DNA from 2 places in the Streptomyces sp. NBC_01171 genome. Region 1 is predicted to be linked to the other one. Evidence: riboswitches for the same ligand, from Rfam matches in the RefSeq annotation. Region 1 holds a riboswitch; the other holds the start of a gene.
The links. Region 1 has a riboswitch for glycine ahead of gcvP (aminomethyl-transferring glycine dehydrogenase). Riboswitches for the same ligand answer to the same signal wherever they lie in the genome.
Positions count from the first base shown of each region.

Region 2: another riboswitch for glycine. It lies ahead of gcvT (glycine cleavage system aminomethyltransferase GcvT); the one in region 1 lies ahead of gcvP (aminomethyl-transferring glycine dehydrogenase).

Region 1 covers NZ_CP108609.1:5,644,774-5,659,078, forward strand. The annotation lists gene OG448_RS26020 (MerR family transcriptional regulator) at 104-787, shown strand; gene OG448_RS26025 (DNA polymerase IV) at 863-2,233, shown strand; gene OG448_RS26030 (PRC-barrel domain-containing protein) at 2,244-2,618, opposite strand; glycine riboswitch at 2,738-2,832, shown strand; gene gcvP (aminomethyl-transferring glycine dehydrogenase) at 3,007-5,892, shown strand; gene OG448_RS26040 (molybdopterin-binding protein) at 5,954-6,373, opposite strand; gene OG448_RS26045 (ABC transporter ATP-binding protein) at 6,402-7,487, opposite strand; gene modB (molybdate ABC transporter permease subunit) at 7,547-8,401, opposite strand; gene modA (molybdate ABC transporter substrate-binding protein) at 8,398-9,219, opposite strand; gene OG448_RS26060 (molybdopterin-binding protein) at 9,711-10,109, opposite strand; gene OG448_RS26065 (amino acid transporter) at 10,178-12,130, opposite strand; gene OG448_RS26070 (universal stress protein) at 12,480-13,010, opposite strand; gene OG448_RS26075 (DUF5999 family protein) at 13,195-13,395, opposite strand; gene OG448_RS26080 (hypothetical protein) at 13,770-14,305, opposite strand, start outside.
Region 2 covers NZ_CP108609.1:1,996,254-2,010,558, reverse strand. The annotation lists gene glyA (serine hydroxymethyltransferase) at 56-1,339, opposite strand; gene gcvH (glycine cleavage system protein GcvH) at 1,355-1,732, opposite strand; gene gcvT (glycine cleavage system aminomethyltransferase GcvT) at 1,853-2,980, opposite strand; glycine riboswitch at 3,131-3,219, opposite strand; gene OG448_RS09115 (AAA family ATPase) at 3,401-4,069, shown strand; gene OG448_RS09110 (enhanced serine sensitivity protein SseB) at 4,134-4,925, shown strand; gene OG448_RS09105 (enhanced serine sensitivity protein SseB C-terminal domain-containing protein) at 5,108-5,866, shown strand; gene OG448_RS09100 (ABC transporter permease) at 6,392-7,399, shown strand; gene OG448_RS09095 (ABC transporter substrate-binding protein) at 7,471-9,258, shown strand; gene OG448_RS09090 (ABC transporter permease) at 9,369-10,367, shown strand; gene OG448_RS09085 (ABC transporter ATP-binding protein) at 10,364-11,461, shown strand; gene OG448_RS09080 (dipeptide ABC transporter ATP-binding protein) at 11,476-12,936, shown strand; gene OG448_RS09075 (trimeric intracellular cation channel family protein) at 13,021-13,680, shown strand; gene OG448_RS09070 (thioesterase family protein) at 13,764-14,305, shown strand, end outside.

The DNA of each region.
Region 1 (14,305 bases):
ACTCTCAGGGTGATTATCACTCGGCGTGCCGAGTGTGGCGATCGTTGACGCACCCCTGGTGACTGCCTACCGTCGACAAGGCAGGTCAAGGACGGAGGTCGGCGTGAGGATGAGCGGCGACGGTACGGCTGGGGGTGCCCCCGGACACGGTTTCGGGGACAGCGGCCCGTACCTTCCCCCGAGCGCACGGTTTCGACCGGGCGGGGGACACCCACAGCTCGGCGGCGTGGCCGATCACGCTCCGCAGCGGCCGACGGTGGTGCCTGACGGTGAAGGGGCGGCGGCCATGACGTCCGAGGAGATCGGATACCGCGGTCCCACGGCCTGTGCGGCCGCCGGGATCACCTATCGGCAGCTCGACTACTGGGCCCGTACGGGACTGGTCGAGCCGAGCGTACGGCCCGCGCACGGCTCGGGCACCCAGCGGCTGTACAGCTTCCGCGACGTGGTCGTGCTGAAGATCGTCAAGCGGTTCCTGGACACCGGTGTCTCGCTCCAGAACATCCGCTCGGCCGTGCAGCACCTCAGGGAGCGCGGGTTCCGCGACCTGGAGCGTATGACCCTGATGAGCGACGGCGCCATGGTCTACGAGTGCACCTCCCCGGACGAGGTCCACGCGCTGCTCCAGGGCGGCCAGGGCATCTTCGGGATCGCCGTCGGCGTGGTCTGGCGGGATGTGGAGAGCGCCCTGTCCCAGCTCCACGGCGAGCGCGTCGACACCGGTGAGACGCTCATCGGGCACAACCCGGCCGATGAACTGGCGCGGCGGCGCAACCGCGCCGTCTGAGACCGGCCGGCACCGTTTTCCACAGGGCGTCCCCGCGTGGGGCCGTTGTCAGTGGTGTGGTGCAGCATCGGACCTGTGAGAAACGCGCCCACCATCCTCCATCTCGACATGGATGCCTTCTTCGCCTCGGTGGAGCAGGCGTCCAAGCCGAGCCTGCGCGGCAAGGCCGTCGTGGTGGGCGGGATCGGGCCGCGCGGGGTGGTGGCGACCGCGTCGTACGAGGCACGGGTGTTCGGGGTGCACTCGGCGATGCCCACCGCGCAGGCCCGGCGCCTCGCGCCGAACGCCGCGTACCTCATGCCGCGCTTCGCGCTGTACCGCTCGATCAGCGACCAGGTGATGGCGCTGCTGCGGGAGTTGTCCCCGCTGGTGGAGCCGCTGAGCCTGGACGAGGCGTTCGTGGACCTGGAGGCCGGGAACGTCGCCTGGGACGAGGCGTCGGCGCGGGAGACCGGGGCCCGGCTGCGCGCCGACATCCGGGCGGTGACGGGACTGACCGGGTCGGTGGGGCTCGCCGCCTCCAAGATGCTGGCCAAGATCGCCTCGGAGCGGGCCAAGCCCGACGGCCTGGTCCTCATCGAACCGGGCACCGAGCGCGCCCTGCTGTCCCCGATGCCCGTGCGCACCCTGCCCGGCGTCGGCCCCGCCACCGGCGACCACTTGCGGCGCGCCGGGATCACCACCGTGCTGGAACTGTCCGAGGCGGGCGAGGACGAACTGGTCCGGCTGCTCGGCAAGGCGCACGGGCACGCGCTGTACGCGATGGCGCTGGCCCGCGACGACCGGCCGGTGGTGGCCGAGCGCGAGGCCAAGTCGGTGTCGGTGGAGGACACCTACGCCGTCGACATCCACGACCGGCTGCGCATCGGTCTTGAGGTCCGCCGGCTCGCCGACCGGTGCGTACGGCGGCTGCGCGGCGCCGGTCTCTCCGGCCGCACCATCGTGCTCAAGGTGCGGCGTTACGACTTCTCCACCCTGACCCGCTCCGAGACGCTGCGGGGGCCCACGGACGACCCCGCCGTCATCCGGGAGGCGGCCGCGCGGCTGCTGGACTCCGTCGACACCACGGGCGGGGTCCGGCTGCTGGGCGTCGGCGTGTCCGGGCTGGCCGACTACACCCAGGAGGACCTGTTCGCCCAGGCGGCGGGGGAGCTGGCCGAGGAGACCCCGGAGGAGAGCGCCCCCGACTTCGGCCCGGAGAGATCCGAGCCCGCCGCGCCGGAGTGGCGGGCGGGCCAGGACGTACGGCACCCGGAGTACGGGCACGGGTGGGTGCAGGGCAGTGGCCTGGGGCGGGTCACGGTGCGCTTCGAGACTCCGCTCTCGGCGCCGGGCCGGGTACGGACGTTCCGGTCCGACGACGCCGGCCTGGAACCGGCCGACCCGCTCCCGCTGGTGGCTCAGGTGGAGGCGGCCGCTGCGGAGGGGGAGACGGACGCCGGATGAGGGGAGGGGCTCAGGACTCCTCGGTGCCCGCGACCTTGCCGAAGTCACGGTCCGGGGTGGGCCTGGCGGAGGGGCCCACGTCGAGGCCGTAGTGGTGGTAGAGCTGGAGTTCCTGCTCGGGGGAGAGGTGGCGGCCGACGCCGAAGTCGGGGGCGTCCTTGATGAGGGCGCGTTCGAAGGGGACGCGGAGCGCGCCGTCGACCAGCTCGCTGGGCTCCAGCGGGACGAACGCGTCGCGGGAGAAGAGGCCGGTGCGCACCGCCGCCCACTCCGGGACGCCGGTCGCGTCGTCGAGGTACACCTCGTCTATGGTGCCGATCTTGGTGCCGGCGCGGTCGAACGCCTTGCGGCCGATCAGGCTGCGCGGATCGATGTCGGTCTGCACGATCCCTCTCCCTCCACATGGTCGCAACTCATCCGTAAGCACTACAAAAGAGCAGAATCAGCCGGGCGGCCACTCGAACGCCGCGCTCAGGACCCCGCTGGTAGGCTGAACTCGGCTGCTGACCCCGTGCGGGAGAGTCCTCCGAGCCATTCGGAGGCGCCGAAGGAGCAACTCCTCCCCGGAATCTCTCAGGCCCCCGTACCGCACGGACGAGGTCACTCTGGAAAGCAGGGCGGGCGTCACGGCTCCCGCTCTCACCGACGGTGCAAGTCGGGGTCCGCAGGCCCCCGGCGAAGCTCTCAGGTACGAGATGACAGAGGGGGAGGCCGGTGGGCACCCGAGCCGTGGTGCCCCTCGCAGGTCGCGTCAGACCAGGAGGCCTCCGCACATGACCGCCCCTCGCATCCCGCTCGCCGAACTCGAAGCGGGCATCCCCTTCGAGCACCGCCACATCGGGCCCGACCAGGAGGCGCGGGCCAAGATGCTCGCGCAGGTCGGCTACGGCTCCCTCGACGAGCTGACCGCCGCCGCGGTGCCGGACGTGATCAAGAACGCCGACGCCCTCGACCTGCCCGGCGCCCGCACCGAGGCCGAGGTGATCGCCGAGCTGCGCGGTCTCGCCGACCACAACCAGGTCCTCGGCTCCATGATCGGCCTGGGCTACTACGGCACCTTCACCCCGCCGGTCATCCTGCGCAACGTCATGGAGAACCCCGCCTGGTACACGGCCTACACGCCGTACCAGCCGGAGATCTCCCAGGGCCGGCTCGAAGCCCTGCTGAACTTCCAGACGATGGTCGCGGACCTCACCGGGCTGCCCACCTCCGGTGCCTCCCTGCTGGACGAGGGAACCGCCGCCGCCGAGGCGATGGCGCTCTCCCGGCGCATGGGCAAGAACAAGAAGGGCCTCTTCCTGGTCGACGCGGACACCCTGCCGCAGACCATCGCCGTCATCGAGACCCGCGCCGAGCCGGCCGGCGTCGAGGTCGTCGTCGCCGACCTGAGCGACGGCATCCCGGCCGACATCGCCGAGCGCGCCGTCACCGGCGTCCTGCTCCAGTACCCCGGCGCCTCCGGTGCCGTACGCGACCTGAAGCCGGTCATCGAGCAGGCGCACGAGCTGGGCGCCCTCGTCACCGTCGCCGCCGACCTGCTCGCGCTCACCCTGCTCACCTCGCCCGGCGAGCTGGGCGCGGACATCGCCATCGGCACCACCCAGCGCTTCGGCGTGCCCATGGGCTTCGGCGGGCCGCACGCCGGCTACATGGCCGTGCACGAGAAGTTCGCCCGCAGCCTGCCCGGCCGCCTGGTCGGCGTGTCCGTCGACGCCGACGGGCACCGCGCGTACCGCCTCGCGCTCCAGACCCGCGAGCAGCACATCCGCCGCGAGAAGGCCACCAGCAACATCTGCACCGCCCAGGTGCTGCTCGCCGTCATGGCCGGCATGTACGCCGTCTACCACGGCCCCGACGGCCTGCGGACCATCGCCGGCCGTACTCACCGCTACGCCACGATCCTCGCCGAGGGCCTGCGCGCCGGCGGTGTCGAGATCGTGCACGGCGCCTACTTCGACACCCTCACCGCGCGCGTGCCCGGCAGGGCCGCCGAGGTCGTCGCCGCCGCCCGCGAGGGCGGGGTCAACCTGCGCCTCGTCGACGCCGACCACGTCTCCATGGCCTGCGACGAGACCACCAACCGGGCCCGGCTCGAGGCCGTCTTCGCCGCCTTCGGCGTCGAGGGCGACATCGAGGCGCTCGACGGCGCGGCCCAGGACACCCTGCCCGAGGCGCTGCTGCGCACCGACGACTACCTCACCCACCCGGTATTCCACGAGCACCGTTCCGAGACGGCCATGCTGCGCTACCTGCGCAAGCTGTCCGACCGCGACTACGCGCTCGACCGGGGCATGATCCCGCTCGGCTCCTGCACCATGAAGCTGAACGCGACCACCGAGATGGAGCCGGTCACCTGGCCCGAGTTCGGCGCGCTGCACCCCTTCGCCCCCGCCGAGCAGGCCGAGGGCTACCTCACCCTCATCCGCGAGCTGGAGGACCGGCTCGCCGAGGTCACCGGGTACGACAAGGTCTCCCTCCAGCCCAACGCCGGCTCCCAGGGCGAGCTGGCCGGGCTGCTCGCCGTACGCGCCTACCACCGGGCCAACGGCGACGCGCAGCGCACCGTCTGCCTCATCCCGTCCTCCGCGCACGGCACCAACGCCGCGAGCGCGGTGATGGCCGGGATGAAGGTCGTCGTCGTGAAGACCGCCGGGGACGGCGAGATCGACATCGAGGACCTGCGCGCGAAGATCGAGCAGCACCACGACGAGCTGTCCGTGCTGATGATCACCTACCCGTCGACGCACGGCGTCTTCGAGGAGCACGTCGCCGACATCTGCGCCCGGGTGCACGACGCGGGCGGCCAGGTCTACGTGGACGGCGCCAACCTCAACGCCCTGGTCGGTCTCGCCAAGCCGGGCCACTTCGGCGGTGACGTCTCCCACCTGAACCTGCACAAGACGTTCTGCATCCCGCACGGCGGCGGCGGCCCCGGCGTCGGCCCGGTCGCGGTCCGCGCCCACCTGGCGCCGTACCTGCCCAACCACCCGATGCAGCCCGCGGCCGGTCCGGAGACGGGCGTCGGCCCGATCTCGGCGGCGCCCTGGGGCAGCGCCGGCATCCTGCCCATCTCCTGGGCGTACGTCCGTCTGATGGGCGGCGAGGGCCTCAAGCGCGCCACCCAGGTGGCCGTGCTGTCCGCCAACTACATCGCCAAGCGCCTGGAGCCGCACTTCCCGGTGCTCTACACCGGCCCCGGCAATCTGGTCGCGCACGAGTGCATCATCGACCTGCGCCCGCTGACCAAGGCGACCGGCGTCAGCGTGGACGACGTGGCCAAGCGCCTGATCGACTACGGCTTCCACGCGCCGACCATGTCCTTCCCGGTGGCCGGCACGCTGATGATCGAGCCGACCGAGTCCGAGGACCTGGGCGAGCTGGACCGGTTCTGCGACGCGATGATCGCCATCCGCGCGGAGATCGAGAAGGTCGCCTCCGGCGTCTGGCCCGCCGAGGACAACCCGCTGCGCGGCGCCCCGCACACCGCGGCCGCCCTGGGCGGCGAGTGGACGCACGCGTACAGCCGTGAGGAGGCCGTCTTCCCGGCCGGGGTCTCGGCCGCCGACAAGTACTGGCCGCCGGTGCGCCGTATCGACCAGGCGTTCGGCGACCGCAACCTGGTCTGCTCCTGCCCGCCGCTGGACGTGTACGAGGACTGAGCACGCGTATGAGAGAAGGCCCCCTGCCCGGTTCTGGGCGGGGGGCCTTCCTCGTGTCCGCTCAGGCCGTGGCCAGCGAGACCTCGGTGGACTTGATCAGCGCCACCACGGAGTCGCCCTCCGCCAGCTTCAGCTCGGCCGCCGACTCGTGGGTGATGGCCGACGTCACCTCGGCGCCCGGCACCGCGACCTTCACCGAGGCCATCGCCGTGCCCATGGTGATCTCGCTGATCGTGCCCGCGAGCTGGTTGCGGATGGAGATGTGGTCGACCGGCCCGGTGGCCAGGGACACCTCCGTCGCCTTCACCAGGGCGTGCACGGGCGTGCCCTCGGCCAGCCGGAGTTCCTTGGTGGCCTCCTCGGTGATCGCCGCGGTCAACTGCTGACCGCCGTCCAGCCGGATCTTGACGGTTGCCATGACCTCGCCGGGGTGGACCGCCGTGACGGTGCCGGGAAGCTGGTTGCGGATGCTCATGCTCATGGGGCCACACCGTAGTGGCTGAGCGGCCTTATGCCGGGTATGCGTGGGTCTGCGTCGCCTTGACGGTCGCCCAGACCGGCGCCCCGGTGTGCAGGTCCAGCTCGGCGGCGGCCGCCGTGGTGAGATCGGCGGCGAGCCGGATCTCCCCGGTCAGGTCCGCGCGGATCTGGTCGCCGTGGGTCTCCAGACCGGCCACCTCGCAGCGCCACAGATTGCGGGCGCTCGCCCCGGTCGGACGGTCCCGGAACAGGGTGACGGCGACCGGCGGGAACGCCACGAACACCGGCCCCGACAGGTCCTCGGTGGTGGTGATCGACGGCCCGCCGTCCAGCCGTACCTCGTGCCCGTCGGCCTCGCCCCGGTAGAGGTTGAGGCCGACCAACTGCGCGATGTAGTCGGTGCGGGGGTGCCGGGCGATCTCGGTGGGCGTCCCCTCCTGCACCACTTGGCCGTGCTCGACCACCACCAGCCGGTCCGCGAGCACCATCGCGTCCAGCGGATCGTGCGTCACCAGTACGGCGGCCGCCTCGAACTCGGCCAGATGCCGCCGCAACTGGGAGCGGACCTCGAGGCGGGTACGGGCGTCCAGCGCGGCGAGCGGCTCGTCCAGGAGCAGCAGCCGGGGCCGGGTGGCGAGCGCCCTGGCCAGCGCGACCCGCTGGGCCTGGCCGCCGGAGAGACGGCGGGGTTTGGCGCCCGCGTGCTCGGTCAGGCCCATCCGCTCCAGCCAGGCCGCGGCCTGCGCGCGGGCCTCGGCCTTGCCGGTGCCGTGGCAGCGCGGCCCGAAGGCCACGTTGTCCAGCGCGGTCAGGTGGGGGAAGAGCAGGTAGTCCTGGAAGACCACGCCGACCGGACGCTTCTCCGGCGGGATGCGCTCCAGGGCGGTGCCGTCCAGCCGCAGATGGCCCTCGGAGAGCGGGACGAGGCCCGCGAGGGCGCGCAGAGCGGTGGTCTTGCCCGCACCGTTCGGGCCGAGCAGCGCGACCACGTCACCGGGGGCCGCGCGCAGGGACACGTCCAACCGGAAGGTGCCCCGGTCGACCACGAGACGGGCGTCGAGACCCTGGTCGTCCGCCGCCTTCAGCAGGGCGGAGGGCGCGTCGATGTCGGTCATGGGGCGGTCGTCCTCCGTCGGCGCCGTCGTGGTCGGTGTCCTCCGTCCTCGCGGCACCGTCACGCTCCCCTCATCCACCGGTCCCGCAGGCCGGCCAGCACCGCGATGGACACGGCCAGCAGGATCAGGCTGAGCGCGATGGCGGCCTCCGGGTCGTTCTGGAGGGCGAGGTAGACCGCGAGCGGCATGGTCTGGGTACGGCCGGGGAAGTTGCCCGCGAAGGTGATCGTGGCCCCGAACTCACCGAGCGCGCGGGCCCACGCCAGCACGGCACCGGCCGCGATGCCGGGGGCGATCAGCGGCAGGGTGACCCGGCGGAACGCGGTGAAGCGGGACGCGCCGAGCGTGGTGGCCGCCTCCTCGTAGCGCGGGTCGGCCGCCCGCAGGGTGCCCTCGACGCTGATGACGAGGAAGGGCATGGCGACGAACGCCTCCGCGATGACCACACCGGCGGTGGTGAACGGCAGGGTGATGCCGAACCAGGCGTCCAGCGACTTGCCGACGATGCCGTTGCGGCCCAGCGCGAGCAGCAGCGCGACACCGCCGACGACCGGGGGCAGCACCAGCGGGAGGGTCACCAGCGCCCGCACCAGACCCCGGCCGGGGAACTCCGTACGGGCCAGCAGCCAGGCCAGCGGCACGCCGAGCACCAGGGCGACGGCGGTGGCCGCGGTCGCGCTGATCAGGGAGAGCTGGAGCGCCTGCCACACCTCGGTGCTGGTGAGCTGGGACGGCAGGCTGCGCCAGGGGGCGCGGACCAGCAGGGCGAGCAGCGGCACCAGCAGGAACGCCATGGCGAGCAGGCCCGGCACCAGCAGCGCGACCGGCACGCCACGATGGGCGCGGACACGCGGGCGCCGCGGGCCGTCCTTACTGGGACGGGCCGCGGCGGCGGCCTGCTTCAGCTCGGTCACGGCTTGAGGAAGCCGGCCTGGGTCAGCACCTTCTGGCCCTCGGGTGACTTCACCAGGGCGATGAAGGCGGCGGCCGCGTCGGCGTTCTGCGTGTTCTTCAGCGGGGCGATCGGATAGTCGTTGATCGCGTCCTTGGACTCGGGGAACTCCACGCCCTGGACCTTGCCGCCGGCGGACTTCACGTCGGTCTTGTAGACCAGGGACGCGTCGGCCTCCTTCAGCTCCACCTTGTTCAGAGCGGCCTTGACGTCCTGCTCGTAGGAGACCGGCGTCACCTTGATGCCGCCGGCGTCGAGCACCTTCTGTGCGGCCGCGCCGCACGGCACGGTCTTGTCGCAGAGGACGACCTTGAGCCCCGGGTCGGTGAGGTCCTTCAGCGAGGACACCTTGTCGGGGTTGCCCGGCAGGGTGGCGATCTCGAGCTGGTTGCGGGCGAAGGTCGACGGGGCGCTCGTCGTGTCCTTCTTGTCGGTGACGATCGACATGGTCTTGGGGCTGGCGGCGGCGAACACGTCCGCCGGGGCGCCGCTGGTGATGCTGGCGGCGAGGGTGTCGCTGCCACCGAAGTTGAAGGCGACCTTGGTGCCGGGGTGCCGCTGCTCGAACTGCTTGCCCAGCGTCGTGAAGCTCTCCTTGAGGGAGGCGGCCGCGAACACGGTGACCGTGCCGGACAGCTTGGGGGAGGCGGAATCGGAGCTGCCGGCCTGGGCGGTCGTGGACCCGTCGGGGTGGGAGCAGGCGCTGAGGGCCAGGAGGGCGGCGACTCCCGCACCGGCCAGCGGCAGCATCCGGCGGGTCCGGCGTGCGGAACGGGTCATCACGGTCCTCTACTCCTCGTGTCGGCGGAACAACGCTCGCGCCTTTCCAGGGGGCCGGGGATCGGCCACGAGGCCGATGATACCGCCGCATTTGCCAGACGTAAGTCAGGTTTCATATCGCATGAGCTGTGAAGTAGTTACTTGGAGCTGGCATATGCGTTGTCCGGAGGTGTGCGGGGGCCGCAGTTCGAAGCGGACACCAGCTTGGGCGGTCATCGGGCGGTGCTGAGCCGGGCCGAGATCGGCCCGGACTTCGCGGACGCCCCCGCCCTGCCGGCGGTCACGATCGACGGGACGCCGCTGGACCCGGCCTGGCCGCGGTGTGGGTGCTGCCGCGGGACCGCTGCGGGGCCCGGCACATCAGCGGCAGCACCGGCATCCGGGTCGACGGAGGCTGTCACTTCGGTGCCGCGGCACCCCTGCCGGCCGACCGGGCGTCGCTCGCGGCGAGCTGACGGGCCGGCGGCACCCGGACCCGCTTCCGGGGCCGCTCAGAAGCGGTCGACGTGCACGTTGGTCGACTTCACCCGCGCGGTGGCCTCCATGCCGACCTCCAGCCCCATTTCGTCGACCGCCTCGCGGGTGAGCAGCGAGACCAGCCGGTGGGGGCCCGCCTGGATCTCCACCTGGGCGGCCACGTCGCCGAGCTTGATGGCGGTGACGATGCCGGGGAACGCGTTGCGCACGGAGGTGACCGAGGTCTCCTCCTCGGCCGTCCCGCCAGACTGGGCCAGCTCGACGGAGAACGCGGCGAGGTCCTGGCCGGCGATCAGACGCCGCCCGGACTCGTCCCGGTGGGTGGCCATCCGCCCGGCGTCGGCCCAGCGGCGGGCGGTGTCGGAGCTCACGCCGAGGAGCCGGGCTGCCTGGCCGATCGTGTAGGACTGCATGCTGGTCACCATAGATCGAGAGGTCGGCGGGCCGGGCGCCGCGCGGGACGCGACAGTGCCCGGACGGGTCAGCCGGTGTGCACGCGGGGGCGGCGGGCCCGGTCCGGCTCCGCCTCGCGCAGCACCTCGCGGGTGACCGGGGCGACCTCGCCCTGGCCGAAGAGGAAGAAGCGCAGGAAGTTGGCGAACGGGTTGCCCTCCGTCCACTCGAAGAAGATGTGCGGCGTACGCCCGGTCAGGTCCCGTACGTGCAGCAGCAGTGCGGCGAGGGCGTTGGGGATGGAGGAGGACTCCACGGTCAGTACCCGGTAGCGGTTGTGCAGGACCTCGCCGCGCACCGTCAGGCACGTCTCGAACTCCGAGGGGTCGGCCACCGTGACCTCGACGAAGACGAAGTCCTCCTGCTCGGGCATGTCGTTGTCGGTACGGATCTGCTCGATCTTGTCGCGGTACTCGGCCCGGTCGCGGTTGTCGGGCTCGTTGGCGATGAACCGGATCTTCCGGCTGGCCATGTCCCGGACGAACCGTTCCGCCATCGAGTCCATCGCCACGCTGGTCACCCGCAGCTCGAAGGAGCGGGCCAGCCGGGACAGCAGGGAGACCAGCATGATGCCCGCGATGAAGCAGGCGCCGATCTTCACACCGTCCGGGCGCTCGATGACGTTGGCGACCGTGGTGTACAGGAACACCGCGGAGATGACACCGAACCCGATGGTCCAGCCGCGCTGGCCGGCCTTGCGCGCGGCGATGGTCACCGCGATGGCGGCCGAGCTGATCAGCACCAGCACACCGGTGGCGTAGGCGCCGCCCTGCTTGTCCACGTTGGCGTCGAAGAGCCAGGTGACCAGGAAGGCGATCAGGATGAAGACGATCACCATCGGGCGTACCGCGCGGGCCCAGTGCGGGGCCATGCCGTACCGGGGGAGGTAGCGGGGCATCAGGTTGAGCAGGCCGGCCATGGCGGAGGCGCCGGCGAACCACAGGATGGCGATGGTCGAGACGTCGTAGACCGTGCCGAAGGCGTTGCCCAGGTACTCGTGGGCGAGGAAGGCGAGGGCGCGGCCGTTGGCCTGGCCGCCGGGCTTGAACTCGGCGGCCGGGATGAGCAGCGTGGTGATGAAGCTGGTGGTGATCAGGAAGCAGCTCATGATCACGGCGGCGGTGGTGAGCAGCTTCTTGGTGTCCCGGATGCGGCCCGCCGGGCGTTCCTCGGTGTCACCCTCCTCGCCCTGGACGTGCGGCATCACGGCGACGCCGGTCTCGAAGCCGGAGAGGCCGAGGGCGAGCTTGGGGAAGACGATCAGGGCCACGCCGATCATCACGAAGATGTTGCCGTGCTGGACGGTCAGCGCGTCGGTCCAGTCGGTGACCACGTGCTCGGCGGTCAGCACGTGCCACAGGCCGCTGATCACCACGACGAGGTTGAGCGCGAGGTAGATGCCGACCAGGGCGACCGCGACGCCCATGGCCTCCAGGAAGCCCTTGAGGAAGACCGCGCCGAGCAGCGCCACCAGGATCAGCGTGATGAGCATCTGGTGGCCGTGCAGGGTGCTGGTCAGATGCGGGTTCTCCACCAGGTGGGTGGAGGCGTCGGCGGCGGAGAGGGTGATGGTGATCAGGAAGTCGGTGGCCGCGAACCCCAGCAGGGTCAGCACGAACAGCTTGCCCTTCCAGAAGGACAGCAGCCGTTCCAGCATGGCGATGGAGCCCTGCCCGTGCGGGCTCTCCTGTGCCACCCGCCGGTACACCGGGAGGGCGCCCGCCAGGGTGACGACGACCAGCACGATGGTCGCCAGCGGGGAGAGCAGGCCGGCCGCGAGGGCGGCGATGCCGGGCTGGTAGCCGAGGGTGGAGAAGTAGTCGACGCCGGTCAGGCACATCACCCGCCACCAGCGCTGGCCCCGGTGCGGGGGTTCCGGCTCGGCGTGCGGACCGGTCAGGCCGCCCCGCTTGCCCATGTCGGAGAGCCCCTGCAGCATCCAGCCGCGCAGACGGCTGGGAGGGTGCTCGGTCGTGGCCATCGGCGTGCTCCAGGTGGTGCGGCTCGGCTGCCTGCGGTCACTGCCTGCGGTCACGCGGACAGCCGGACCAGCGTATGCGGAGAGTGACGCTTGCCCCATGGATTCCGGGCCGGGGAGGCGTCAATCCTGCGTTAAGAATGGGCCGACGGGGGCTGCTGACGCGCCCATAAGTGAAGGCCCGGAGCCTGTGTGGACAGGAGGCGCGGTGTGCGGGCGGCGCCGGGGGAGGGGTGTTCTGGGCTCCGGGAGCGGACACCGAGCGTCATCTCGGGCAAGATCGTCGGGCGGTCGTCCGCACCTTGTCCATGCTGCCCCGCGCGGGGGTGGTCCGCAGCCCAGCGCATCGGGGTCAGAGGCCGCGGATGTCCAGGCGCCAGTGCCAGGCGTTGCGGCGGTGGACGGCCGTCAGGTCGGACTCCAGCGGCGAGGGCGGCACCGCGAGCACCGGGCAGCGGGCGCGGGCGAGGCACTGCCGGGAGACCCGGCCGGAGAAGGCCCGGCGCAGCCCGCGGCGGCCCGCGCCGACCACCAGCAGGTCGTCCTCGCGGTCCGCGACCGCCAGCAGCGCCCGGCCCGGCGTGCCGCGCACGATCACCGCGTGCAGGGGGAGGCCGGGGCCCTCCTCGCCGAAGAGGTCGTCGAGCAGGGAGGTCAGCCGGTGTTCCGCCATCCGCTGCCACTCCTCGGTCAGCGGGTCGGCGACGACGGAGCGCCGGCCGGTCGGATCACCGCCGGGCGGCGTCCAGGCCAGCACCGGCCACAGCTCGGCGGCCAGGCGGTGGGCGAGCGCGGTGGCCCGGCGCAGGACCGTGACGCTGCCCAGGGACCCGCTCACACCGACGACCACCCGCGTGGCCAGGGGGGCGTCGTAACCGGACATCACTTCACGCTCCTCGGGGACGGACCGCTCGCGCATCCTTGTTCCATCCCACTCCCGTCCGGCCGATTCGACCAGCCGGCGCCCCGCTCGCCGGCCCCGGACGCGAGTCGGGGCCGGTGCGCACCATGTGTGCGTCCGGCCCCTGCGATCGTCGGGCGGCCTCGCCGGCCCGCCCGGATGCTGCTCAGGCGGCGGTCATGAGTGCGCCGAGCGGTCGGTGGGGGGCGATGACCCGGCCGTCGGGCAGCAGCTCACCGGTGTCCTCGAAGAGCAGAACGCCGTTGCACAGCAGACTCCACCCCTGTTCCGGGTGGTGCGCCACGAGACGGGCCGACTCGCGGTCGGCGGACTCGGCTGGCGGGCAGGTCGGTTGATGCTGGCACATGGGCGGGATCTCTCGCTTTGTCGTGGTCATGTCCGTCCCCCGTGGTGAAACATCGGTCGGAATCCAGTGTTGCCCGCTGGGCGTCGTTCCGCAGGGATTTCGCAGCACCGCTCCTTACTCGTTCATGACGTGTCACCCGCGCGGACGGTTCAATCCAACCCCACTGTCCCTTTGGGTGGTTCGGTGTGACCGGAAAGGGCTAGTCCATTCGGTGGAGTGGCGCCTATTCGCTCGTAGGAGCGGGCAATTACTCGCACGAGCGAAATGTGTGGGGCTCACGGAAAATACCCGCACCCCGGGCAGAAATCCGGCGTACCCGGAGAAAAGACCGTACCCCGCTTCCGCGCCGGGAAGCGGGGTACGCGGGGGGTCGGTCAGGCGGGTGAGCCGAGAAGGGGCACGGGAGTCGCACGATGGGTCAGCACGGGCAGCAACTCCGAGACCCGGTGCGGCCGGTGGGCCCGGATGCCGGGCGGCGCCGGGGCGAGCGGGACGAGGAGGTCGGTGGCCACCGGGTGGCCCTCGGCCGGGTCGGCGGTGGGGTCACCGTGCAGCCACAGCGTGAGCATGTACAGGCCCGGCACCGACAGCAGGCGCGGCTGGTAGGGCTGGAGCAGTGCCTCGGCCTGCTGGAGCGCCCGCTCGGTGGACGGGATGTAGGGGCCCTCGAAGAAGTGCGAGAAGGCCCAGCCGTCCGGGGTGAGCACGGTGTCGGCCGCCGCGACCGGGCGGTCGCCGGCCCGGATGACGAACCGCCAGCCCGTCAGCCGCGTCGCGGACAGGCCCTCGGGGGTGATGTGGTCCAACACGTGCAGGGCGAGCGGGACTTCGGGCGTGACCGGACCCTGCGCGGCACGCAGGGTGGGGGTGCGCGCCTCACGGACCGCGGTGGGGGAACCGAGGGCCGTGA
Region 2 (14,305 bases), 3.6 Mb from region 1:
CGGGTGCCCCGCCCACCGGCAGTGGGCGGGGCACCCGGACAGAAACTGCGGGGTACTACTCGCCCAGCGTCGGATACAGCGGGTGCTTGTCCGCCAGCACCCGCACACGGGCCGCGAGCGCCTTGGCGTCGGCCTCCCCGAAGGGGGACGGCGCCTTCAGCGTCTCCGCGATCACGTCCGCCACCTCGGCGAAGTCCTCGGCGGTGAAGCCGCGGGTGGCGAGGGCGGGCGTGCCGATCCTGAGGCCGGAGGTGACCATCGGCGGCCGCGGGTCGTTCGGGACCGCGTTGCGGTTGACCGTGATACCGACCTCGTGGAGACGGTCCTCCGCCTGCTGCCCGTCCAGCTCCGACTCACGCAGGTCCACCAGGATCAGGTGCACGTCCGTGCCGCCGGAGAGCACGTTCACCCCGGCTTCGCGGGCGTCCGGCGCGGTCAGTCGCTCGGCCAGGATGCGGGCACCCTCCACCGTACGACGCTGGCGCTCCTTGAAGTCCCCCGAGGCCGCGACCTTGAAGGAGACCGCCTTGGCGGCGATCACGTGCTCCAGCGGGCCGCCCTGGAAGCCGGGGAAGACCGAGGAGTTCAGCTTCTTGGCGAAGTCCTTCTTGGCCAGGATGATGCCGCCGCGCGGGCCGCCGAGCGTCTTGTGCGTGGTGGAGGTCACCACGTCCGCGTGCTCGACCGGGTTCGGGTGCAGCCCCGCCGCGACCAGACCGGCGAAGTGCGCCATGTCCACCCACAGGTACGCCCCGGCCTCGTCCGCGATCCGCCGGAACTCCGCGAAGTCGAGCTGCCGGGGGTACGCCGACCAGCCCGCGATGATCACCTTCGGGCGGTGCTCCTTGGCCAGCCGCTCGACCTCGGCCATGTCGACCAGGCCGGTCTCCCCGTCCACGTGGTACGCGACCACGTCGAACTGCTTGCCGGAGAAGTTCAGCCGCATCCCGTGGGTGAGGTGGCCGCCGTGCGCCAGGTCGAGCCCGAGGATGGTGTCACCGGGCTGGGCCAGCGCGAACAGCGCCGCCTGGTTCGCGGAGGCGCCCGAGTGCGGCTGGACGTTGGCGTACTCGGCGCCGAACAGCTCCTTCACCCGGTCGATGGCGATCTGCTCGGCCACGTCGACGTGCTCGCAGCCGCCGTAGTAGCGGCGGCCCGGATAGCCCTCGGCGTACTTGTTGGTCAGGACCGACCCCTGCGCCTCCATCACCGCGAGCGGTGCGAAGTTCTCGGAGGCGATCATCTCCAGGGTCGACTGCTGGCGGCGCAGCTCGGCGTCGACCGCGGCGGCGATCTCCGGGTCCAGCTCGTGCAGGGGCGTGTTCAGGACGTCAGTCATACGGCTTCTGGCTCCTCAGCCGGCGGTGTAAGCGGTGTACTCGTCGGCGGTCAGCAGGTCGGCGGGCTGCTCCGCGACGCGCACCTTGAACAGCCAGCCACCCTCGAAGGGCGCGGAGTTCACCAGCGACGGGTCGTCCACGACGTCCTGGTTGACCTCGGTGATCTCACCGGAGACGGGCGAGTACAGCTCGGAGACCGACTTGGTGGACTCCAGCTCGCCGCAGGACTCGCCCGCGGTGACCTGGTCGCCGACCTCGGGAAGCTGCACGAAGACCACATCGCCGAGCGCGTTGGCCGCGTGCTCGGTGATGCCGACCGTCGACGCGCCGCCCTCGGCGGCCGACAGCCACTCGTGCTCCTTGCTGTAGCTCAACTGCTGCGGGTTGCTCATGACCTGAATTCTCCTGTACGCGAGGACGTGCTCGTCGGGGGAAAAGGGCTCGAACCGCTGAAGCGCGGGTGAAATGTGCGCAGGGTCACGCCGGGGACGGCCGGACCCGGGCGCCAGTGTCTACTTGGCGCGCTTGTAGAAGGGCAGCGCCACGACCTCGTACGGCTCGTGGCTGCCCCGGATGTCCACGCCCACACCGGTGCTGCCGGGGGCGGCGTGCGCGGCGTCGACGTAGGCGATGGCCAGCGGCTTGCCGAGGGTGGGGGAGGGGGCGCCGGAGGTGACCTCGCCGATCACCGCGCCGTCCGCGACGACGGCGTACCCGGCGCGCGGCACCCGGCGGCCCTCGGCGACCAGACCGACCAGGACGCGCGGCGGCTGGACCTCGGCGCGCTCGGCGGCCTCGGCGAGCGCCTCGCGGCCGACGAAGTCGCCCTCCTTGCCGAACTTGACCACGCGGCCGAGACCGGCGTCGAACGGGGTCAGTTCCGTGGTCAGCTCGTGCCCGTACAGCGGCATGCCCGCCTCCAGGCGCAGGGTGTCCCGGCAGGACAGCCCGCACGGCACCAGACCGGCGGCGGAGCCGGCCTCCAGCAGGGCCTCCCAGAGCCGCACGGCGTGCTCGGGCTTCACGAACAGCTCGAAGCCGTCCTCGCCGGTGTAGCCGGTACGGGCGATCAGCGCGGGGACGCCCGCGACGGTGCCGGGCAGTCCGGCGTAGTACTTCAGGCCGTCGAGGTCGGCGTCGGTGACCGCCTTGAGGATGCCGGGGGACTCCGGGCCCTGGACGGCGAGCAGCGCGTAGGCGTCGCGGTCGTCGCGGACCTCGGCGTCGAAGCCGGCCGCGCGCTCGGTCAGCGCGTCCAGCACGACCTGGGCGTTGGAGGCGTTGGCCACGACCATGTACTCGTGCTCGGCGAGCCGGTAGACGATCAGGTCGTCCAGGATGCCGCCGTCGGCGCGGCAGATCATGGTGTAGCGGGCGCGGCCCACGCCGACCGAGGCGAGGTCGCCGACGAGGGCGTAGTTCAGCAGGGCGGCGGCCTCGGGGCCGGTCACCGTGATCTCACCCATGTGCGAGAGGTCGAACAGCCCGGCCCGCGTGCGCACCGCCTGGTGCTCGTCGCGTTCGGAGCCGTAGCGCAGGGGCATGTCCCAGCCGGCGAAGTCGGTCATCGTCGCGCCGAGCGAGCGGTGCACGGCGTCGAGCGCGGTATGGCGCGGGGCGTTGGGGTCTGTGCTACTCATCGGTCGTCTCCCAGGGCAACGGGGGATGGGGCGAGGAACGTTCCTCCCCATCTGTCATCGGAACCTGAGAGGTTCGCCATGACCGTCACGGGTCACTGGCTTGCACCTTGGGTGGAGCCACTGCGACAGCGGCCCGCTTTTCAGATGTGCCTCGCCCGCGCGGTAACGGTGCCTGAGAGATTCAAGGGAGGGACTTGCTCCTTCGGCGCCCCGGATGGGGACTCTCCCGCGCGGATTCAAACGGCCGGTATGCAGTTGGCGGGCACATCATCGCACGGCGGGGCCCGGCCCTGAAGGGGCCACCGGCTGTGACATGCCTGTAGCCGTTCCGGGACCCGTGCGGCGACCTCGCGCATTACCTTCTCTTTACATGAGTTGGGCAGGGGATGACCTGAGCCCACTGGGGGAGGGACGATCACGGTGAACAGGACCACGGTGTATGCCACGACCACCGGCATCCCGGTGTCGCAGCAGCCCTGCGCGCCCGCCCGCGAACACCGGGCCCCGCCTCCTGCGCCGGTCGTCCGCGACCTGCGCGACCGTCCCGGCGGCGGCCCCCGCACCCTCCGCTTCGGCCCCCGCGACCTCGCCGTCGTCACCGGCCTGCCCGGCAGCGGCAAGTCCACCCTGATGCGCCGTACGGTCCCCGGCCGCCGCGTCGACTCCCAGGACGCCCGCGACCGCTGGGCCGCCCGCCTCCCCACCGCGCTGCCCTACGGGCTCTACCGTCCGCTGGTCCGCCTCGCCCACTACGCCGGGCTGCGCCGCGCGCTGGCCTCCGGCGAGGGCGTCGTGGTGCACGACTGCGGCACCCAGCCCTGGGTGCGCGCCTGGCTCGCCCGCGAGGCGCGCCGCAGAGGCGGCACCCTGCACCTGATCCTGCTCGACGTGCCCGCCGACACCGCCCGGCGCGGCCAGCACGAGCGCGGCCGGGGCGTCTCCCGGTACGCCTTCCACCGCCACCGCTCCGCCACCGCCCGCCTGCTGGACGCCGTGGAGAGCGGCGAGAGCCCCGCCGGATGCGGCTCGGTCGTCCTGCTGGACCGCGCCTCGGCGGACGGCCTGAAGCGGATCGAGTTCGCCGAGTGAGCGCCCGCATCCGTACCGGATAGCCTTCTGCACCACAGCATGACTCCCAGCAGGCGGTAGGCACATGGACTTCCCGGCGGACCTTCCCGCGGACTTCCCGGCACAGGCACACCCCCACCCGCACGGCGGTTGGCCCGGCAACGAACTGGAGGAGGTCCTCTCCGCCTCCCTCGGCATACCCGCGGCCGGCGCCCGCGTCATCGAGGTGCTGGCCCGCGGGTTCGTCTGGATACCCCTGCCCAACGGCGGCGGCCCGCACAGCGGTCCGCTCGACCTGCCCACCGTCGAGATCGACGGCCAGGTGTACGTCCCGGTGTTCAGCTCCGAGGAGCAGTTCCGGCAGTCGCCCGGCGGACACCTCCCGCACACCGTCGCCCCCGCCGTGGAGTTCGCGCGCGGTCTGCCGCCGCAGGCGGGCATCGTCATCAACCCCGGTGGCGTGGTCGGACTCCCGCTGCCGCCCGACGCGGTGGCCGCGCTGTGCCGGGCCGGGGGCTCCCCGCTGGACGGTCCGGCCTCCGGCGGCCGGGTGCGGCTCTTCGAGCCCGACTGGCAGGAGGACCCGGTGGACTTCCTGGCCGCCGCCTCCGCCGAGTTCGCCGCGACCGGGGTGGTCGTCAGCGCCCGGCGCTGCCTCGCCGTCATCGAGACCGCCGACCCGGTGCTCTTCGTCGGCGTCGAACTCGCCCACTGGGAGGGCGACGCACGGGCCCTCCCGCTGGACGCCCTCGGCAAGGCGCTCGGCCGCGCCCCGGCCCCCTGGCCCGTCAACCTGGTCCTCCTGGACGCCACCCAGGACCCGGTGGCCGACTGGCTGAGGATCAACGTGCGCCCCTTCTACAGCCACGGCCACTAGAAACCGGGCCCGGGGAGACCGGCCTGAAGGGGGCGCGGGGCTGTGCTCGATCTGCGGCTCCGCCGCGCGGGTGCGACGAGACGCGACGGCCCCGCACCCGAACCAGCACAAGTCCCCACCCCGGTGGGCGCTTAAGCTGTCACCACACGCGGGGAACTTGTAATGAAGGGGCGGTAGGACAGGTGAGCGCGAGCCCAAGCGGCAGCGTCGAGCACATGCTGCGCCAGGTCACTCCCGGACGCTACGACGCCTACGAGGCACTGCTCCGCGCCCTCGCCACCCCTTCGTCCGGCCAGATCTGGATGCTCCTGTGGCACGGCCAGTCCGGCTCCCCGGACGCGCAGTACGGGAAGATGGAGGTCGGCGGCTTCGGTTACGCGCCCTGCGTGACCTCCGCCCAGGAACTCTCCGCCAGCGGCTGGAGCCGGTCCTACGAGGTGGTCGACAGCCTCGACGTCGCCCGCACCCTCTACCCGGAGCACTACGGCCTGTGGCTCAACCCGCATGCCCCCGGCGGCGGCGTCGGTATCCCCTGGCTCGACCTGCGCCGCATCGCCACGGGCCTGGACCGCCAGCCGGCCGGCCCTCTGCGGTTGTCCGAACCCGCCATCGAGGTACCGCAGTTCTACGCCCTGCTGGCGCAGAACGCCCACCGCACCCCGGCCCTGCGCTCCCTGCGCCGCGCCTGGGTCCAGCCCGCCCTCGGCGCCCCCTACCTCGCCCTCGGCCTCGACGTGTACGACACCACCCCGGCCGCGGTCGACTCCGTCCGCGCGATGATGCAGCAGTCGGTCGGCGCGGTCCCCGAGGGCCTGCCGGTCTCCACGGTCGCCATGACCGACGACTTCGACCCCGTCGTCCTCTGGATGCGCGCCAACTCCCGCCCGTTCTACGACCGCGAGGCCCACGGGGCGGTGGCTCCGGTGGGCGGGGCGTACTGATTCCGGGGCGCGCACCCCGTCACCGCCCTTTCCTCTTTTTGCCCTTTACCTTTTCCTGGTAATTCCGCGTTCCGGAATCCCGTATTTCACGGGCCCCTCCGGCATTTCCGCATGTCCGCGATCCCGTGGGGGAGGTCGGCCGCGGCGATCCGGAACATCTGTGTGAACCGAGTGTTCGTCACGCCCTGTTCCGGGTAGGTCACGTGGAGGTCCGGTGTTGCGGTGGTGTGAACTCCCCTGCCATTAGGACGTGTTCAGGCGTACATGGCTGTGAATGACGCTCTTTGGCTCGCGTCGTCCCGAATTCACCTGTGTCCTACCGCTGTTACCCGTCGTTCGGATATCGGAACGTGCCAGCTTGCATCACGTTTAGGCATCCATTCATCGTCAAGTCTGGAAACGGATCGCCCAGCCGTTGAAGACTCCCGGTCCAGGGGTGTTCACCCCCGTGTACGACAGTCTTCGAAGCCGCTCGCGCGGCAAGTGTGGGCCGGCTCAGGCCGGTTGAGAGGGGTCCCTGTCAGAATGACGGCACCATTGCACGAGCCGACCGCTGACGCGGCCCCGAACGCGCTCGAGGAAGCGGAGGTGGCGAGCGCCAAGGCGAAGGACGTCCAGGGACGTTCGCTGGGGCGCATCGCCTGGGAGCGGCTGAAGCGGGACAAGCTCGCCCTGACCGGCGGCACCGTCGTCGTCCTGCTCATCGTGGTCGCCCTGCTGGCGCCGGTGCTCACCCACTTGATCGGGCAGGACCCGGACGCCTACCACGAGAACCTGATCGACCCGCTGTTCGGCACCCCCAAGGGTTCCCTCGGCGGTCTCGGCGGCGATCACCTGCTGGGCGTCGAGCCGGTCAACGGCCGCGACATCCTCGCCCGCATCCTCTACGGCGCGCAGATCTCGCTCCTGGTCGGCTTCCTGTCGGCCGTGGTGGCCGTCGCCCTCGGCACCGTGCTCGGCATCCTCGCCGGGTTCTTCGGCGGCTGGGTCGACTCCGTGATCAGCCGGGTGATGGACGGACTGCTCGCCTTCCCGCAGTTGCTGTTCATCATCGCGCTCGTCTCCGTGATGCCCAACACCATGCTGGGGCTGAGCGGTTCGGCCGTACGCGTCTTCGTGATGATCCTGGTCATCGGCTTCTTCGGCTGGCCCTACATCGGCCGCGTGGTGCGCGGCCAGACTCTCTCGCTGCGTGAGCGCGAGTACGTCGACGCGGCCCGCTCGCTGGGCGCCGGACGGTTCTACATCCTGTTCAAGGAGCTGCTGCCCAACCTGGTCGCGCCGATCATCGTCTACTCCACGATGATGATCCCGACCAACATCCTCACCGAGGCGGCCCTGAGCTTCCTGGGCGTGGGCGTCAAGCCGCCCACCGCCTCCTGGGGTCAGATGCTCTCGAACGCGATCGACTACTACGACTCGGACCCCATGTACATGGTGGTCCCCGGTGTGGCGATCTTCATCACCGTTCTTGCCTTCAACCTGTTCGGCGACGGCGTCCGGGATGCCCTGGACCCCAAGGCTTCCCGCTGACCACGCCGTACCCCCAAGCGACCCGTGGAACCAGCACGGGGTCTCTCATCAATTCCGGAGGAACCGAGATCGTGACTACCCAGCGCACCTCAGGGCGGGCCAAGCGGACCGCGGCCGCTGCCGCCGTGGTCGCCGCACTGCTGACCACGGCCGCGTGCGGCGGCGGCGACGACGGCGGTTCGAAGAACGGTGCGGCCGGCTTCGACGCGGCCAACAACAAGGTCGCCCAGGCGTCCGAGGCCAAGAAGGGCGGCACCCTGCGCTTCGGGTCCGTCCAGGACGCCGACTCGTGGGACACCACGCGTGGCTACTACGGCTTCATGTGGAACTTCTCCCGCTACTACAGCCGCCAGCTCGTCACGAACAAGACCGAGGCGGGCGCCGCGGGTGCCGAGATCACCCCGGACCTCGCCACCGGTGTCGCCAAGGTCACCGACGACGGCAAGACCTACACGTACACCCTGCGTGACGGTGTGACGTGGGAGGACGGCAAGCCGATCACCTCCAAGGACGTCAAGTACGGCATCGAGCGCGTGTGGGCGCAGGACGTGCTGTCCGGCGGTCCGACCTACCTGAAGGAGGTCCTGGACCCCAAGGGTGAGTACAAGGGCCCCTACAAGGACAAGGCCAAGGACCACCTGGGCCTGAAGTCCATCGACACCCCGGACGACAAGACCATCGTCTTCCACCTCCCGCAGGCCAACTCGGACTTCGAGGAGATGCTGGCGCTGACCTCGGGTTCCCCGGTCCGCCAGGACAAGGACACCAAGTCCAAGTACGGTCTGCACCCGTTCTCCTCGGGCCCGTACAAGTTCGCGTCCTACAGCCCCGGCAAGGACCTCAAGCTGGTCCGCAACGCCAACTGGAAGGCGTCCTCGGACCCCGTCCGCAAGGCGTACCCGGACGCGATCACCATCAAGTTCTTCTCCAACGCCAATGACCTGGACCAGCGTCTGATCAACGGCGACCTGGACATCGACCTGGCCCAGACCGGCATGTCGCCCCAGGGCCGCACGGTCGCCCTCAAGAAGCACAAGGGCAACCTCGACAACCCGGTCTCCGGCTACGTCCGTTACGCCGTCTTCCCGCAGAGCGTGAAGCCGTTCGACAACGAGCACTGCCGCAAGGCCGTGATCTACGGCGCCGACCACGTCTCGCTCCAGACCGCCCGTGGCGGCCCGGTCGCCGGCGGCGACATCGGCACCAACATGCTCCCGCCGTCGGTCCCCGGCGCCGAGGGCCAGAAGTACGACCCGTACGGGATCGCGGGTGCCAACAAGTCCGGCAACGTCGCCAAGGCCAAGGAAGAGCTGAAGGCCTGCGGCAAGCCGAAGGGCTTCAGCACCACCATCGCGGTGCGCAACAACAAGCCCGTCGAGGTGGCCACCGCCCAGTCGATGCAGGCGGCGCTGAAGAAGATCGGCGTCAACGTCCAGATCGACCAGTACGACGGCGCCCAGACCCCCGGCATCATCGGCAGCCCCTCGAACGTGAAGAAGAAGGGCTACGGCATCATCATCATGGGCTGGGGCCCGGACTTCCCGTCCGTGCAGGGCTACGGTCTCCCGCTGTGGAACAGCAAGTACATCCTCGAGAGCGGCAACAACAACTACGCGCTCATCAAGGACAAGAAGATCGACGGTCTCTTCACCGACTACGTCAAGACGCTGGACGACAGCGGCAAGACCAAGATCGCCACTGAGATCAACCACAAGGTCATGGAGGGCGCGTACTACCTGCCCTTCACCTTCGAGAAGTTCCTGAACTGGCGCTCGGACCGGGTGGCGAACATCTACACGTCGAACGGCTACAGCGGCATGTACGACTTCGTCAACCTCGGTCTGAAGTCCTCGAAGTAACCCCGGCACACCCGCCGAACGGCACGAAAGGCAGGTGAAGGCCGGCGCGGCGAGACCGTGAACCGCCGGATGATCTCCGGCGGTTCACGGTCCGCGGCGGGCCGTAAGCTGTGCTCGCTTACCTCATCAGGCGGCTCTTCGCCGCCGCAGTGATGCTCGTGGTCATCGTCATGGTGGTCTTCGGCATCTTCTTCCTCGTCCCCAAGTGGGCGGGGGTCGACGTCGCCACGAGTTTCGTGGGCAAGCAGGCCGACCCCGCGGCAGTCGAGGCGATCCGGGAGAAGCTCGGTCTGAGCGACCCGATCTTCCAGCAGGTGTGGGAGTTCTTCAAGGGCATCTTCGTGGGCCGCACGTACGCGGCCGGCGGCGATGTCACCCACTGTGCTGCGCCGTGCTTCGGTTACTCGTTCCGCAGCGAACAGGCCATCTGGCCGGTGCTGACGGACCGTTTCCCGGTCACGCTGTCCCTCGCGCTCGGCGCGGCGGTCCTGTGGCTGGTCTTCGGTGTCGCGGCGGGTGTCCTCTCCGCGCTCAAGCGGGGCACCATGTGGGACCGCACCGCCATGGTGGTGGCGCTGGGCGGCGTCTCGCTCCCCATCTACTTCACCGGTCTGCTCTCCCTGGCGATCTTCTCCTACGGGCTCGGTCTCATCGACGCGCAGTACGTGCCCCTGGAGGACAGCTTCAGCGGCTGGTTCGGCGGCATGATCCTTCCCTGGATCACCCTGGCCTTCCTGTACGCGGCGATGTACGCCCGGATCACCCGCGCCACCATGCTGGAGATCCTCGGCGAGGACTACATCCGCACCGCGCGCGCCAAGGGCCTCAAGGAGCAGACGGTCATCGGCAAGCACGCCATGCGCTCCACGATGACCCCCATCCTGACCATGCTCGGCATGGACCTCGGCGCCCTCATCGGCGGCGCGATCCTGACCGAGACGACGTTCAGCCTGCCCGGCCTCGGCCAGGCCGTCCTCAACGCCATCAAGAATCAGGACCTGCCCGTCATCCTGGGCGTCACCCTGATCACCTCGGTGGCGGTGCTGATAGCCAACCTCCTGGTGGACATCCTGTACGCCGTGATCGACCCGCGCGTGAGGCTCTCATGACCGAACTCAGCAAGACCGGAGCCGCGGTGGGCGAGCCCACCGACCCCAAGACCGCCGGCAAGGCGTTCCTGGACGTGCGCGACCTGAAGGTGCACTTCCCGACCGACGACGGCCTGGTCAAGTCCGTCGACGGACTGACCTTCACGCTGGAGAAGGGCAAGACCCTCGGCATCGTGGGCGAGTCCGGCTCCGGCAAGTCGGTCACCTCGCTCGGCATCATGGGTCTGCACACGGCCGGCCAGTACGGCAAGCAGAAGGCCCGCATCTCCGGCGAGATCTGGCTGAACGGCACCGAGTTGCTGTCGGCCGACCCCGACCAGGTGCGCCGGATGCGCGGCCGCGAGATGGCGATGATCTTCCAGGACCCGCTGTCCGCGCTGCACCCGTACTACACGATCGGTCAGCAGATCGTGGAGGCGTACCGCATTCACCACAAGGTCGACAAGAAGACCGCGCGCAAGCGTGCGATCGAGATGCTCGACCGGGTGGGCATCCCGCAGCCGGACAAGCGGGTGGACAGCTACCCGCACGAGTTCTCCGGCGGTATGCGCCAGCGCGCCATGATCGCCATGTCGCTGGTGAACAACCCCGAGCTGCTCATCGCCGACGAGCCGACGACCGCCCTGGACGTGACCGTCCAGGCGCAGATCCTCGACCTCATCCGCGACCTCCAGAAGGAGTTCGGCTCCGCGGTCATCGTCATCACCCACGACCTGGGCGTCGTCGCCGAACTCGCCGACGACATCCTGGTGATGTACGGCGGCCGCTGTGTCGAGCGGGGCCCGGCGGAGAAGGTGTTCTACGAGCCCCGGCACCCCTACACCTGGGGCCTGCTCGGTTCGATGCCGCGGCTCGACCGCGAGCAGCAGGACCGCCTGATCCCGGTGAAGGGCTCCCCGCCCTCCCTGATCAACATCCCGTCCGGCTGCGCCTTCAACCCGCGCTGCCCGTACGCCGACCTCCCCAAGGACAACGTGACCCGCACGGTCCGCCCCGAGCTGACCCAGGTCGGCAGCACGCACTGGGCCGCCTGCCACATGAGCACGGAGCAGCGGGAGCGGATCTGGACCGAAGAGATTGCGCCGAAGCTGTGAGCGACGAGAAAGCAGTGACGATCCCCGCGCAGGCCAAACGCGCCGACAGCGCGGACGGCGAGATCCTGCTGAAGGTCAGCGGCCTGAAGAAGCACTTCCCCATCAAGAAGGGGCTGCTCCAGCGCCAGGTCGGCGCGGTGCACGCGGTCGACGGCATCGACTTCGAGGTGCGCGCCGGTGAAACCCTCGGCGTCGTGGGCGAGTCGGGCTGCGGCAAGTCCACGATGGGCCGGCTGATCACCCGGCTGGACGAGCCGACCGCGGGCACCATCGAGTTCGAGGGCAAGGACATCACGCACCTCGGGGTCTCGGGCATGCGCCCGATGCGCCGCGACGTGCAGATGGTCTTCCAGGACCCGTACTCCTCGCTGAACCCCCGGCACACCATCGGCACCATCGTCGGGGCCCCCTTCCGGCTCCAGGGTGTCGAGCCCGAGGGCGGCATCAAGAAGGAGGTCCAGCGGCTGCTGTCGGTCGTGGGTCTCAACCCCGAGCACTACAACCGCTACCCCCACGAGTTCTCCGGCGGCCAGCGCCAGCGCATCGGTATCGCCCGGGCGCTCGCGCTGAAGCCGAAGCTGGTCGTGGCGGACGAGCCGGTGTCCGCGCTGGACGTGTCGATCCAGGCCCAGGTCGTCAACCTCATGGACGACCTCCAGGAGGAACTGGGTCTGACGTACGTGATCATCGCGCACGACCTCTCGGTCGTCCGGCACGTGTCGGACCGGATCGCGGTGATGTACCTCGGCAAGATGGTCGAGATCGCGGACCGCACCTCGCTGTACGAGGCGCCGATGCACCCGTACACCAAGGCGCTGATGTCGGCCGTGCCGGTGCCGGACCCCAAGCGCCGGGGCGCCAAGAGCGAGCGCATCCTGCTCCGCGGTGACGTGCCCTCGCCGATCTCGCCGCCGTCGGGCTGCCGGTTCCACACCCGGTGCTGGAAGGCGACGGAGATCTGCAAGACCACCGAGCCCCAGCTCCTGGAGCTGCGGCCGGGTCAGCGGGTCGCCTGCCACCACCCGGAGAACTTCGCCGACCAGGCCCCGCAGGACACCGTCCTGCTGACGGCGGCGAAGGAAGCCTCCGAGCTGGTGCCGGACGCGGTGCTGGAGGAGTCGGCGGAGACGTCGGCCGCCGTCGCGGCGGAGGTCGCGGAGACCGTCGCCACCAAGGAGCCGGAGGCGGAGAAGCCTTCCGTCACCAAGGTCGAGAAGGTCGAGAAGACCGACACGGTTGCCAAGGTCGAGAAGACCGAGACGGTCGACACGGCTGCCAAGGTCGATACGGCCGACACGGTCGAGAAGGCCGACACGGCTGCCAAGGTCGACACGGCCGACACGGTCGAGAAGACCGACGCGGCTGCCAAGACCGACAAGGTCGACACGGCCGGCACGGCTGCCAAGGTCGAGAAGACCGACGCGGCTGCCAAGACCGACAAGGTCGACACGGAGAAGGCTGCCGACGAGAAGTGAGCCGGCGGCCGCCGTTTCCGCGGCGGCCGCCCCTCCCGCCTTGCTTCGCAAGGTCCGCACCCCGCGACAGGTCAGAATGTGCGGGTGCAGCTCGATCAGATCTTCAGTCCCTCCGTCCAGCACACGCTCGATGTCATCGGCATCTTCGTGTTCGCCATCTCCGGCGCCCTGCTGGCCGTCCGCAAGAACTTCGACGTCTTCGGCATGGCCGTGCTCGCCGAGGTGACCGCGCTGGGCGGGGGGCTCATCCGTGACCTGATCATCGGGGCCGTGCCCCCGGCCGCCTTCACCGATCTCGGGTTCTTCGTCACCCCGTTGCTCGCCACCGTCGTGGTCTTCTTCCTCCACCCGCACGTGGAGCGCATCCAGGCGGCGGTACTCGTCTTCGACGCGGCCGGACTCGGCCTGTTCTGCGTCACCGGCACCACCAAGGCGTACAGCCACGGGCTCGGCCTGACCGCCTCCGCCACCCTGGGCCTGGCCACCGCCGTCGGCGGCGGCGTACTGCGCGACGTGCTCGCCAACGAGGTGCCCTCGCTGCTGCGCTGGGACCGCGACCTGTACGCGGTGCCCGCGATGGCCGGCGCCACGATGGTGGTGCTGTGCATCCGCTTCGACGCGCTGACCTCCCTCACCAGCGGGCTCGCCGCGGCCGCCGCGTTCGTCCTGCGGCTGCTGGCCATGAAGTTCCACTGGCGGGCGCCGCGCGCCTGGAACCGGCGGTCCACGGTCATGGAGGAGTGAGCCGCCTGGCCTGCCCACGGTTGTTCATGTGACCGAAACGCGAAAAGCTACCGCTTAGTAATGCACTGTTGTACCGTTCACCCATGCCAGAAGCAGCCTCCGCCCCCGCCACTCGAGCCCTGATCGGCGACAGCGAGTTCGACCGTGACACCGAGGTCGTCCGGCGCGCGCCCGGCGTCTACGACATCGACCTCTCGGCCGGCTGGACCATCATCAGCGCCGTCAACGGCGGCTATCTGCTGGCCGTGCTCGGCCGGGCCCTCGCGGACACCCTTCCGCATCCGGACCCGTTCACCATCTCCGCGCACTATCTGACGGCGTCCCAGCCCGGCCCCGCGGTCATCCGCACCGAGACCGTGCGCACCGGCCGCACCCTCTCCACCGGCCAGGCGTCGCTCTTCCAGTACGACGCGGAGGGCAACGAGGTGGAGCGCATCCGCGTCCTCGCCTCGTACGGCGACCTCGCCGCGCTCCCGGACGACGTGCGGACGACTGCCGTACCGCCCGCGATCCCGCCCCTGGAGCGTTGCCTCGGCCCGGCCGACGGTCCGGCGCCGGTGGACGGCAGTTCGGCCATCACCGAGCGGCTGATGCTCAAGCTGGACCCGGCCACCGTCGGCTGGGC